DNA from 2 places in the Stenotrophomonas sp. Steno-Z2 genome. Region 1 is predicted to be linked to the other one. Evidence: riboswitches for the same ligand, from Rfam matches in the RefSeq annotation. Region 1 holds a riboswitch; the other holds the start of a gene.
The links. Region 1 has a riboswitch for thiamine pyrophosphate ahead of AC06FP_RS02240 (TonB-dependent siderophore receptor). Riboswitches for the same ligand answer to the same signal wherever they lie in the genome.

Region 2: another riboswitch for thiamine pyrophosphate. It lies ahead of thiC (phosphomethylpyrimidine synthase ThiC); the one in region 1 lies ahead of AC06FP_RS02240 (TonB-dependent siderophore receptor).

The regions. Positions count from the first base shown of each region.
Region 1 is NZ_JBWJOY010000001.1:509,767-515,569, reverse strand. Features, by position in the region: gene AC06FP_RS02250 (hypothetical protein) at 1-536, opposite strand, end outside; gene pnuC (nicotinamide riboside transporter PnuC) at 717-1,307, opposite strand; gene AC06FP_RS02240 (TonB-dependent siderophore receptor) at 1,304-3,472, opposite strand; TPP riboswitch at 3,543-3,639, opposite strand; gene AC06FP_RS02235 (phosphorylase family protein) at 4,371-5,591, opposite strand; gene AC06FP_RS02230 (response regulator transcription factor) at 5,588-5,803, opposite strand, start outside.
Region 2 is NZ_JBWJOY010000001.1:285,787-291,589, reverse strand. Features, by position in the region: gene AC06FP_RS01260 (BCCT family transporter) at 63-1,640, opposite strand; TPP riboswitch at 2,008-2,108, shown strand; gene thiC (phosphomethylpyrimidine synthase ThiC) at 2,208-4,115, shown strand; gene AC06FP_RS01250 (winged helix-turn-helix domain-containing protein) at 4,548-5,803, shown strand, end outside.

The DNA.
Region 1 (5,803 bases):
ACGAGCAGGGGCAGTACGCCCAGCCGCTCCATTCCACCGGTGAACAAGCCCAGGCGCTCGTGCATCGTGGCGCGCCGGTCGCGGATGTAGCGCAGGCGCAGGCGGCGGTGTTCCAGCGGAAAGGCGCGCACCTGCTGGACCAGTTGCTGGTACCAGGTATACCCCTCTTCGATATGCCGCGCATGTTCCCGGCGAGCGTCCCAGAACTGGCGCCAATCCCGACGTATCTGCAGGCACATGGAGGTGCCAAGCCCCAGAATTTCCACAGCAAGGCCAGACAGGGCGACGACAACCCCGGTTTTCCCGGGCAGAACGCTGCCAAGCAACATGCCCAGCCCGGCGCCGGCGATGCCGACGATAAGCGACCAGCGCTCCCAGGGACCGGCTTTGGTGCCATCCGTTCGCGCCAGGTAGTCGTCCAGCGCGGCATTGAGCGCGGGGAAGCTGAGTTCGTGCAGGGCGGCTCCCGCATCGGCGGGAGAGTCGGCGGTTGTGGGGGGCGCATTGCCTGCTGTAGGCGCGGGAACGGTATCCATACGATTCCTGGGGCATGGGCTGCCCTTACACCATGCCCGATTGCCGCAGGTGGGTCGAGGTCCGCGCCCGCCTGGCCTGCCGGCGGTTGCGTGCGTGGCCACCCGCGCCGGGGCCGTTGGCTCGGGCGCGGACCTGTTTTCCTGCGGTTCCGCTACGAAGAACCACGCGGCGCCACGCACTCACGGGTGCGCGGCGCCGTGCCTTCCTTCCTGCCGCGCCGCCTTCTTCCACGTGCGCAGGCCCGCGACCGCCAGTGCCACGAACACCAGGTACAGCGCCGCGGTGGCGTGCAGTGCCTTCACCGCGTACATGCCCACGTAGACCACGTCCACCCCGATCCACAGCCACCACGCGGCGGCGTGGCGGCGCGCCTGCCACCACTGCGCCACCAGGCTGAGCGCGGCGAGCATGGCGTCCAGCCAGGGCAGGGCGGCGTTGGTCCAGGTGTGCATGGCCGCGCCCAGGGCCAGGCCGAAGGCCACGCCCAGGCCCAGGTCGCGCGCGCAGGCCTCCATTGCCAGCGGGGCGATGGCGACGCGGCCGTCGGGTTTGTCCTGCCGGTGCCAGGTGGCCCAGCCGTAGGCCAGGAACGCGGCGAAGGCGCCCTGCAGCAGCATGTCCGAGTACAGCCGTGCCTCGAAGAACACCAGCGCGTACAGGCCCACGGACAGCAGCCCCACCGGCCAGGCGAGCATGCGCCGCTGCGCCATCAGCCAGACGCCCAGGGCGCTGAGCGCAACCGCCGACCATTCCAGCAGCGCGGGGTTCATAGCGCGAGGGTCACCGTCAGCCGCGCCTGGCGCGGGGCGCCGGGGAACAGGTAGTAGTCGCCGGAGCTGCTGCCGGTGTCGCGCCAGTAGAAGCGGTTGAACACGTTGTCCACCGACAGGTTCCAGTCCAGCGCGTGGCCGCGCAGTTCATGCCGGAAGCGCAGGCCGGCATCCACCACGCTGTAGCCCGGCGCGCGCACGCGGCCGTCGGCGGTGGCGACGTTGGAGGAGGCGTAACGCCAGCCGCCGGTGAGGCCCAGCCCGGGCACGAACGGCAGCGCGTAGTCGGCATGCACGCTGGCGCGGGTGGTGGGCACGTTGATCAGCGGGTGGCCTTCGTAGGCCGGTGTGCCGGTGTGGCGCGCGCGCGCCTGCAGCACGCTGGCGCTGGCGGTGAGCTGCAGGTTGTCGCTTGCGCGGCCACGCGCGCTCAGCTCCAGGCCGGTGTGCACCTGCTGGCCTTCCTGCACGAAGGTGTAGCCGTAGTCGCTGTCGTCCGGTTTGGCGTACTGGAACGGCCGGCTGATGCGGAACAGCGCCGCGCCCAGGGTCAGCGCATCGCTGGGCATGTACTTGGCGCCCACTTCCACCTGGCGCGACAGCACCGACGGCAGGAAGTCGCCTTCGTTGCTGGTCCAGAACGGCGCCTCCTGGCCCAGCGCGATGCCGCGCACGTAGCTGGCGTACAGGTTGAGCTGCGTGTTGGCGCTCCAGATCAGCGCGGTCTGCGGCAGGAAATGCGACACGCGGCTCTCGCGCTCGGGGTTGCCGCGCTTGTCCCAGGCGCGCTCGTCCAGGCGCACGAAGCGGCCGCCGGCCAGCCACTGCCAGTCGTCGGCGAAACGCACGCGGTCCAGCACGAACAGTGCCTTCTGGCGGCTGTCCAGGCGTCGCACCGACGGGCCGGGCTGCAGCGGCGAGGGCTCGAACTGCGGCACCTCGCGGTCGTGGATGTTGCCGCTGCCGACGTATTCGTTGACGTTGCGGCGCTTGTCCACGCTGCGGCGGAAGTAGTCCGCGCCCAGCACGAGCTGGTGTTCCACCGCGCCGGTGGCGAAGCGGCCGCGCAGTTCGGCGCGCAGCTGCTGGTTGCGGCGGGTATCGTCCGGGCTGCGGTAGTCGTAGATGTCGTAGTCGCCATTGGGCGCGAAGTAGTTGCCCGGCACGCTGCCGTCGGCGCAGCCGGCGGTGTAGTAGCAGCCGTAGGCGAAGGCGACGTTGTCGTCGATGACCGAGCGGCTGTGGCTGGCCGACACGCGCGACTGCCACGCCGGGCCGAAATCGTAGGTGTGCAGCGCGGTGAGGTTGGTGCTGTCGATGCCCACCGGCCGCTGCCAGCGCTGGTAGCCCAGCATCTGCTTGCGGTCGACGTTGCGCGGCAGCGCGCTGGCGCCCAGCAGCTGGTAGCCCGAGGCCGAGCGCTGCGCGCTGGTCTGGTAGTTGGCGTCCACTTCCAGCTTGCCGCGCTCGCCGATCAGCCAGTCGGTGGCCAGCGCGTAGAAGTTGCGGCGGCCGTCGGCATGGTCGATGTAGGAGCGGCTGCTGTCCCACGCGGCGTTGAAGCGCACGCCGAAGCGCGGCGTCAGCCAGTGGCCCACGTCCACGGCGGCGTAGCGCGAGCCTTCCGCGTCGGTGCCGAGGGTGACGGTGCGCACTTCGGCCGGGCGCTTGCCCACGTAGTTGATGACGCCGCCCGGCGCGATCACGCCAGCGGCCAGGCCGGCCTCGCCCTTGAGGATTTCCACCTGCTGTACGTTCTCCAGCGCCAGCCGCTGCTCGCCGGCCACGGTGAGGCCGTTGAAGCGGTAGCCGGTGGCGGTGTCCAGCGCGAAGCCGCGGATGGCGATGTTCTGGTAGTAGCCCACCGGCGCGTAGCTGTCGCCCAGCGAGGCATCGTTCGTGGCCAGTTCGGACAGCGTGCGCACCACGCGCTGGTCGAGCAGGCCGCGGTCCAGCACGCTGATCGAGGCCGGCGTGTTCTTCCAGTCGCCGCTGCCGAAGCTGTTGGACTGGGTGTCCTTGGTTTCGGGCTGTTTGGCCTGCACGCGCACGGCGGCCAGCTCGGTGGGCGAGCGGTCGGCGGCGGTGTCAAGAGCACTGGCGTGCAGCGGCAGGGCCGCGCCCAGCGCGGCGGTCAACAGCGAAATTCGGTAGCAGCGGTTCATTCGTTTCGTCATCAGCCGTGGGGAGAGACGAAGCGAAGGCGCGCACGCGCGACCGGCCACGAAGGCGGTGTGCCTGCTGCTCAAAGCTCCCTACGCCGGTGCAAACCGGATCAGGTTCCAAGGGACTCTCTCAGCCTGGACAAGCCCAGGCACCCCCGCTTCAGGGCGTATTTGACCACAAATGGCGCGGCTTGGCCCGTGGGGTGGGTGGAGCGGGGCTTGGCGTGCAGGGGAGCCTGGCATTTCGTGGAGGTGGGGCTTGCGCCGCAATGGTGCCCCTTCCGGCGAAGCCCGTGCATACAGCCAAGGAGTCGGACGGCTCTGCCAGCCGGATTGGACATCGCCGCCAGCGGGGTGGACGCGGTAGAGGTGCTTAAGCGAACTGCGGGTTAGTTGATGGGAGGAGTAGGCCAAGAGCGAACATGCTCCCGAATGCCCGCTGCGTACAACATCGAGGGGGGTTCAAACACCGTCTACACAAAAATATGGACACGCTCTTTCAAGGAGGTCTACATACATCCATCTCACTTCTGTCCCCGCGATTCTCCTAGGATGGAAGTCGTGCGCTTCAGGGGCGCTCGGATGGCTGCAAGGCTCGCTTTATGTGCGCTGCGGGCAACGCCGAGATTACGATGCAAATAGTTCCCTGGCCGCGCTCCATCGAGGGGGCGATGCTTGTTGCAACATTGACGGCACAGGTCAATGTTCTGATGGAGCGGTCTACTAGCTCAAACACTCTTTACTCTCCAAGTAAGGCCAACTACATATTACATAGACCCGTAGGTCCGGCCATACGACCTATCCACAAGGCGCCGTGCGGTGGAATTTCCCCGTGATATAGCTCGATCTTAGGGTGGCTGGGTCCGGATAAAAGGCGGCGTAAAACCGGACCCAACGCCTAGCAAATGCCTGCCTCGGCAAGGCTGGGTAGGAGCTTGCGAAAATAGGAAGCACTTGTATATGCGGCATATGATTGCCAGTCATCCGATTTTGACGAATCAGCAAAATCGCAAACTGACTTAATTATCAGAGGAGTCGAACCGCATAGCTCGGCCGCGGCCATAACGGCAAATGCCTCCATCTCAATAGCTATAACCTCTCTATGACCGTCGATGATTGGTGAAAGTGCTTCGTCATTGGCAAGGACGGATGCGCCGGATGCCATTGGTCCGAGATGAACCCCAAGCCTACTTTCTGGTATTCGACCGCCCCACCCGCCCCTAATGCTGTTGCAGATTTCCAGTTCTCTGCAGGACGCTTGCACAAGTGCAGCGACATCTTGCCTCAAGGCGCTCTGGTAAGGGGCTGCACGAAACAAAGGAAGCGAGTCAGTTCCCGCAGTGTGCTTACCGCTCCCCCAGTCCCAAGTCGGGTCTGCGACAACCACATCCCCCAGGGAAACTTTGCCCTTAACTCCTGCGCAGATACCCAACATCACAAGTAGTGATGGCTTAAAAACCTTGACCATCTTTGCGGAAAGTGCAGCTGATACTGGCATCCCCTTCCTTGGCGCGCAGGCGGCCACAAGCTCAATGATTCTGCCATCTGCCTCCATTGATCCGAAATAGTACGTGGTAGGATCTCCGGGCAGTGATTTACGTGACCAGCCAAAATCCAGATTAAGAACTGCATCAAGCTCGGGTGTGCTTAGGGCAGTAACAATTGCTACGTCAACCTTTGGAGGGGCATGCCTCTTCTTTCTTGCCATGATGTACCCCACCCTACCAGATAGGACTTCCATCCAATCGTTGGCGCCTGGGCGGTAAAAGCATAGAGAGGCTCCTCGTTTGGCCGCCTTCTTCTGGGCCACGTCTCTAAGATCCTCAAGCGCGGTGACAAAGATGACGTCATCGGGAAGATTCGACTTCTGGTCAGCCCTCAACATATCGAACAACTGGAAACCCGCATCCACGCTTGGGGCATCTTTCAAGCCGTTTGGTAGGTTTACATCAATCAGTACGATGTCGAACCTTTGCTCTCTCAGACGCAACCGCGCTTCGGTTGCATTGCTTGTGTGCACTATATCAATGGCTGAACCCGCGCTCTTTGCGAGTAGCTCTGCGATTGCCTTGCCCTTCTCGACTTCGTCGTCAACTATCAGAATGTTGATCTTTATCATGCTGAAATTCCGTTTAAAAGCGCCGCCAACTCATCTTTCCACGCGTCTTGAGCTTGATTGTAATACACATGGCCAATGTAGAAATCACCGAAGCTCTCGGACATTTGAGCCCCCAAGTCGTGTATGGAAACTCTTCCAACCCCTTCCCCAAAACCATCAAACATCGTCACCACAATCGTCGGAATTTTTCGATTCCGCATCTTCATCTGCAT
Region 2 (5,803 bases), 220 kb from region 1:
GGGCGCGGCGCCGGCTGCGGACGCGGCTTCCCTGGCACGGGGAGCCGCGCTCTCCCGGGGCGTCAGCCCCCTTCCTTCACCTGCGCCGCTTCCACGCGGGCGTCTTCCTGCGCGGCCATCTCGCGTTCGATCCAGGACTGCACGGCATGCCGCGCGCGCTGCGCGCGGCGTCGTTCGAGCTGGTATTCCAGGTCCAGCACCCGGTACAGGCAGACCATCACCAGCACCATCAGCAGCGCGAACGGCAGCGCGGCGATGGTGATCATGCCCTGCAGCGCGTCCAGCCCGCCGGCCAGCAGCAGGACCGCGGCGATCAGCGCCACCGCCACGCCCCACACCGCCTTGCGCGACAGCGGCGGGTCGCCGGCCTCGTCGGTGGACATGCTGGCCAGCACCAGCACCGCCGAATCGGCCGAGGTGACGAAGAAGATCACCAGCAGCACCAGGGCGACGATGGACAGCAGCAGCGAGGCGGGCAGGCTGTCGAACAGGGCGAACAGCACCGTCTCGTAACCGCCGGACAGCGCCTGCAGCAGGTCGGCATGGCCGGTGATCTGCGCCCACAGCGCGCTGCCGCCGAACACCGAGAACCACAGGAAGCCGAGCAGGGTGGGCGCCAGCACCACGCCGACCACGAACTCGCGCACGCTGCGGCCGCGCGACACGCGCGCGATGAACGCGCCGACGAACGGCGCCCAGGCGATCCACCAGGCCCAGTAGAAGATGGTCCAGTCCGCCACCCAGGTGCTGCCCGAGAACGGCGACATGCGCAGGCTCATCGTCACCAGCTGGTTGAGGTAGGCGCCGAGCGTGGTGGTGAAGGTGTCGAAGATGAAGCCGGTCGGGCCCAGCACCAGCACCGCGGCCAGCAGCAGCGCGGCCAGCAGCAGGTTGAAGTTGGACAGCCACTTGATGCCGCGCTCCACGCCGCTGAGGGTCGAGGCCATGTACAGCACGAAGGCGATGGCGATGATGGTCAGCTGCACCGGCACGCTGGCGGTGATGCCGAACACGCGCTGCAGGCCGGCGGCGATCTGGATGGTGCCGAAGCCCAGCGTGGTCGCCACGCCGATCGCGGTGGCCACCACCGCGGCGATGTTGACCGCATGGCCGACGGCGCCGCGGTGATGGCGGCCGATCAGCGGCTGCAGCATGTCGCTGATCAGCCCGCGGCCGTTGCGGTTGTACTGGAACCAGGCCATCGCCAGGCCGATCAGTCCATAGATCGCCCAGGGGTGCAGGCCCCAGTGGAAGAAGGCATAGCGCATCGCCGCGCGCGCCGCGTCCACGCTCTGCGGCGCCAGTCCTTCCGGAGGCTTGCTGAAGTGCGAGATCGGCTCGGCCGCGCCCCAGAACACCAGGCCGATGCCCATGCCGGTGGCGAACAGCATCGCCAGCCAGCTGGCGCGCGAGAAATCCGGCTCGGCGTCCTCGCCGCCGATGCGCAGGTTGCCGAAGCGGCCGACGGCCAGGTACAGCAGGAAGCTCAGCGTCAGGAACACGATCAGCAGGTACATCCAGCCGACGCTGCGCACCACCTCGGCCAGTGCGACCTGGACCACGTCGTTGAAGGGGCCGGGCGCGATGCCGGCCAGCAGCACCAGTGCGGCGACCAGCGCGATGGAAACACGAAACACCATGGAGGAGCTTCTCCGATCTGGGGATGGGGGGAGCGAGCCAGGGCTTGCAGCGGAACCGGCACCGGGAGGCGCGGAAGGAAGGGCCGGCACGGCGGCACAGGGGCGGCATGAATGCGGCAGCGGCGCATCCTACTGAAAGGCATGTCACGGTTTCGTTAGAACGGGCTTCACGCTCCGCGGTGGAAATGCCATGCAGGAGCGTACTCCCGGTGCGCGCAAGGGCCTGCATGCGGGCCTTTCCAGGACAGCACGTGCATCCACATGCAGGGGGAGGGCGCGCACTTGAGTGCGCTCCTGCAACAGGCGCGTTCCCGCACGCGGGTTGCCGGATGTCGGTGCCATTGTTTCCCGCTTCATGCTCTAATGCGGCCCGAAGCGGGGGTACCGCGGCCATGCGCCACGGTTGAGACAGTCCCTTGGAACCTGATCCGGTTGATACCGGCGTAGGGAAGCTTCGCAATGCCCGGCCGCGTGGATGCCCGAAGGTGCGTTCATGCGCCTGCGGCAGTGCGCCTTCGCTTCGTCCGGCCCATGCATCCGCGCGGGCCACGCACAGGACGACGCCCGATGAACGCACCGCTTTCCGACCTGCAACGGCAGGCCCGGCAACTCTCCGAATCCGTGACCCGGCCGATTCCCGGTTCGCGCAAGATCCACGTGCCCGGCTCGCGGCCGGACCTGTGGGTGCCGATGCGCGAGATCGCGCTGTCCCGCACGCCCACCCTGTTCGGCGGCCAGGACAACCCGCCGGTCACCGTCTACGACACCTCCGGCCCCTATACCGATCCGGACGCGCGCATCGACCTGTCCGCCGGCCTGCCGCCGCTGCGCGCGCGCTGGATCGAGGAACGTGGCGATAGCGAACGCCTCGATGGCCTGGGCTCTGCGTTCGGTCGCGGCCGCGAGCATGATGCGAAGCTCGACGCGGTGCGTTTCCCTTCGCGCCGCCTGCCGCGCCGCGCGCGTGCCGGCGCCAACGTCACCCAGATGCATTACGCGCGCCGTGGCATCGTCACCCCGGAGATGGAGTTCGTCGCCATCCGCGAGAACCAGCGCCTGGACGCGCTGCGCGAGACGCTGCGACAGGATCCAGGCGCGCAGGAGCCCGCCCTGCTGCGCCAGCACCCCGGCGAAGCGTTCGGCGCCGCGCTCCCGCGGGTGATCACGCCCGAGTTCGTGCGCGCGGAAATCGCCCGCGGCCGCGCCATCCTGCCGAGCAACATCAATCACCCGGAAAGCGAGCCGATGATCATCGGCCGCAACTTCCTCACCAAGATCAACGCCAACATCGGCAACAGCGCGGTGTCCTCGGGCATCGCCGAGGAAGTGGAAAAACTGGTGTGGGCGATCCGCTGGGGCGGCGACACGGTCATGGATCTTTCCACCGGCAGGCACATCCACGAGACGCGCGAATGGATCGTGCGCAACTCGCCGGTGCCGATCGGGACGGTGCCGATCTACCAGGCGCTGGAAAAGGTCGACGGCCGCGCCGAGGAGCTCAGCTGGGACATCTTCCGCGACACGCTCATCGAACAGGCCGAGCAGGGCGTGGACTACTTCACGATCCACGCCGGCGTGCTGCTGCGCTACGTGCCGCTGACCGCCGGGCGCGTCACCGGCATCGTCTCGCGCGGCGGCTCGATCATGGCCAAGTGGTGCCTGGCCCATCACAAGGAGAATTTTCTCTATACGCACTTCGAGGACATCTGCGACATCATGAAGGCCTACGACGTGGCCTTCTCGCTGGGCGACGGCCTGCGCCCGGGCTGCATCGCCGATGCCAACGACGCGGCCCAGTTCGGCGAACTGGAGACGCTGGGCGAACTGACGAAGATCGCCTGGAAGCACGACGTGCAGACCATGATCGAAGGCCCCGGCCACGTGCCGATGCAGCTGATCAGGGAAAACATGGACAAGCAGCTGCGCGAGTGCGGCGAGGCGCCGTTCTATACGCTGGGGCCGCTGACCACCGACATCGCGCCCGGTTACGACCACATCACCAGCGCCATCGGCGCGGCGATGATCGGCTGGTACGGCACGGCCATGCTCTGCTACGTGACGCCGAAGGAACACCTGGGCCTGCCCAACCGCCAGGACGTGCGCGACGGCATCATGGCCTACCGCATCGCCGCGCACGCCGCCGACCTGGCCAAGGGCCACCCCGGCGCGCAGGTGCGCGACAACGCGCTGAGCAAGGCGCGCTTCGAGTTCCGCTGGCAGGACCAGTTCCACCTCGGGCTGGATCCGGAGAAGGCCAGGGAGTTCCACGACGAGACCCTGCCGAAGGACGCGCACAAGCTGGCCCACTTCTGTTCGATGTGCGGCCCGCATTTCTGTTCGATGAAGATCACCCAGGAGGTACGCGACCACGCGGCCGCTCAGGGCTTGGACGAGGCGGATGCGCTGGAGGCGGGCATGGCCGCCAAGTCGGCCGAGTTCCGCGCGCAGGGCGCCGAGCTGTATCGAGCGGAGTGAGGCGCAGCGAAGGCGCGGAGGGGCGTTCGCTCCGCGCCGTCCCTTTAGGTTTTCTTCAGCTTGTTGAATTCGATCGTGCGGCGGCGTCCATACCGCGCCGCGGCACATCGTCCGAAGCCCTGCACGGGCTGCGTTTTGTCGGGTTTCACGCCGCTGACGCCTTCCGGCACGTGGCGGCGCAGGATGAACGGCAGATAAAAATATCGCGCCCTGGGGCGCGAATTCTGAAGCGGATTATATGGATTGCGTCGGCGAGAGAGGGCCTGATGTCGACCTGCATGGCTCTACAGGTAACTTCCATAGGCTAATATCCGCGCGCCTTGAAACATTTGCTCATCGCGTTGACGCCATTTGCGGAATCTGGCGGTTCACTGGCGGCGAAGCCTCCAGGGGGCGGGTCCCGGCGGTCTTCAAGCGATTCACCCCAGCGGCATGGAAATCATCGACAGCGGCCTTCCCCCCTCTGATCGCCTGCATATCGGCGATTGCCTGATCGTCCTGCCATCGCGCGAGGTGCATGCGCCCGGCGCGCGTCGTCCCGTGCGGCTCACGCCCAAGGCGACCGGCGTGCTGCTGGTGCTGGCGCGCGGTGCGGGCAACGTGGTCACCCGCGACGAGCTGTTCGCGCAGGTGTGGCCCGACACCCTCCCCACCAACGATGTACTGACCCAGGCGGTCACCCAGCTGCGCAAGGCCTTCTCCGCGGGCGGCGCCTTCCCGCAGGGTCAGGAATACATCGAGACCATCGCCAAGACCGGTTATCGCCTGCTGGCGCCGGTGGCATGGGAGCAGGAGGAAGAGCGGATGCCCGAAGCCGGCGCAGCCGCGGCGGTGGAAGAGGGCCGGCCCGTGCCCGCTCCGGATGCGCTGGCGCCGGATGCGCAGGTGGCAGCGGCTTCTCCGGTGCAGCGCGGCAGGGAACTCTGGCGCCGGGCGCGGCGCAGGCTGCTGCTGGCGGCGGGGCTGCTGCTGCTGTGCAGTTCGGTGACGATGGCCTGGCTGCTGTGGCAGCGCCCGGTGAAGGAAGACGCGCTGGAGGCGGCAACCGCGGACGGCACCGGCGTGATCGGCAGCCCGGAGCGGCCCTACCGGCTGATCACGGCCAGGCAGGGGTTCGGGACCTTCCCCGCGCTGTCGCCCGATGGCGCGCTGGTCGCCTTTGCCGACGAAAGCGACGGCGGCTCCACGCTCAAGGTGCAGAGCACCGGCAGCACGGCCTCGACGACGCTGGTGGCGACCCCCGCCGATGCGCTGGACCGGTTCCCGGCCTGGTCGCCGGATGGGCGCGAGATCGCGTTCGCGCGCTTCCATGCCGATGGCAGCTGCGAGGTGCTGGTCATCGGCGCTACCGGCGGCAGCGCGCGTCGCGCGACCGCCTGCGACGGCGCGGAGATGCTGAGCTTCGACTGGACGCCGGATGGGCGCGGGCTGGTGTTCGGTTCGATGACCGGCAGCCAAGGCGCGCCCGGCATCCGCACGCTGGATCTGGCGACGGGACGCTGGACGGCGCTGGACTACGAAAGGGACGACGGCGACTTCGACTACGCGCCGCGTTATTCGCCCGATGGCCGCCAGCTGGGGTTCGTGCGCAACCCGCAGGTGGGCGGCGTGTGGGTGATGGCGGCGGGCGGCGGCGCGGCCCGCCCGGTTACCGGCGGCAGCGCGGAAATGCGCGGCTGGGGATGGCT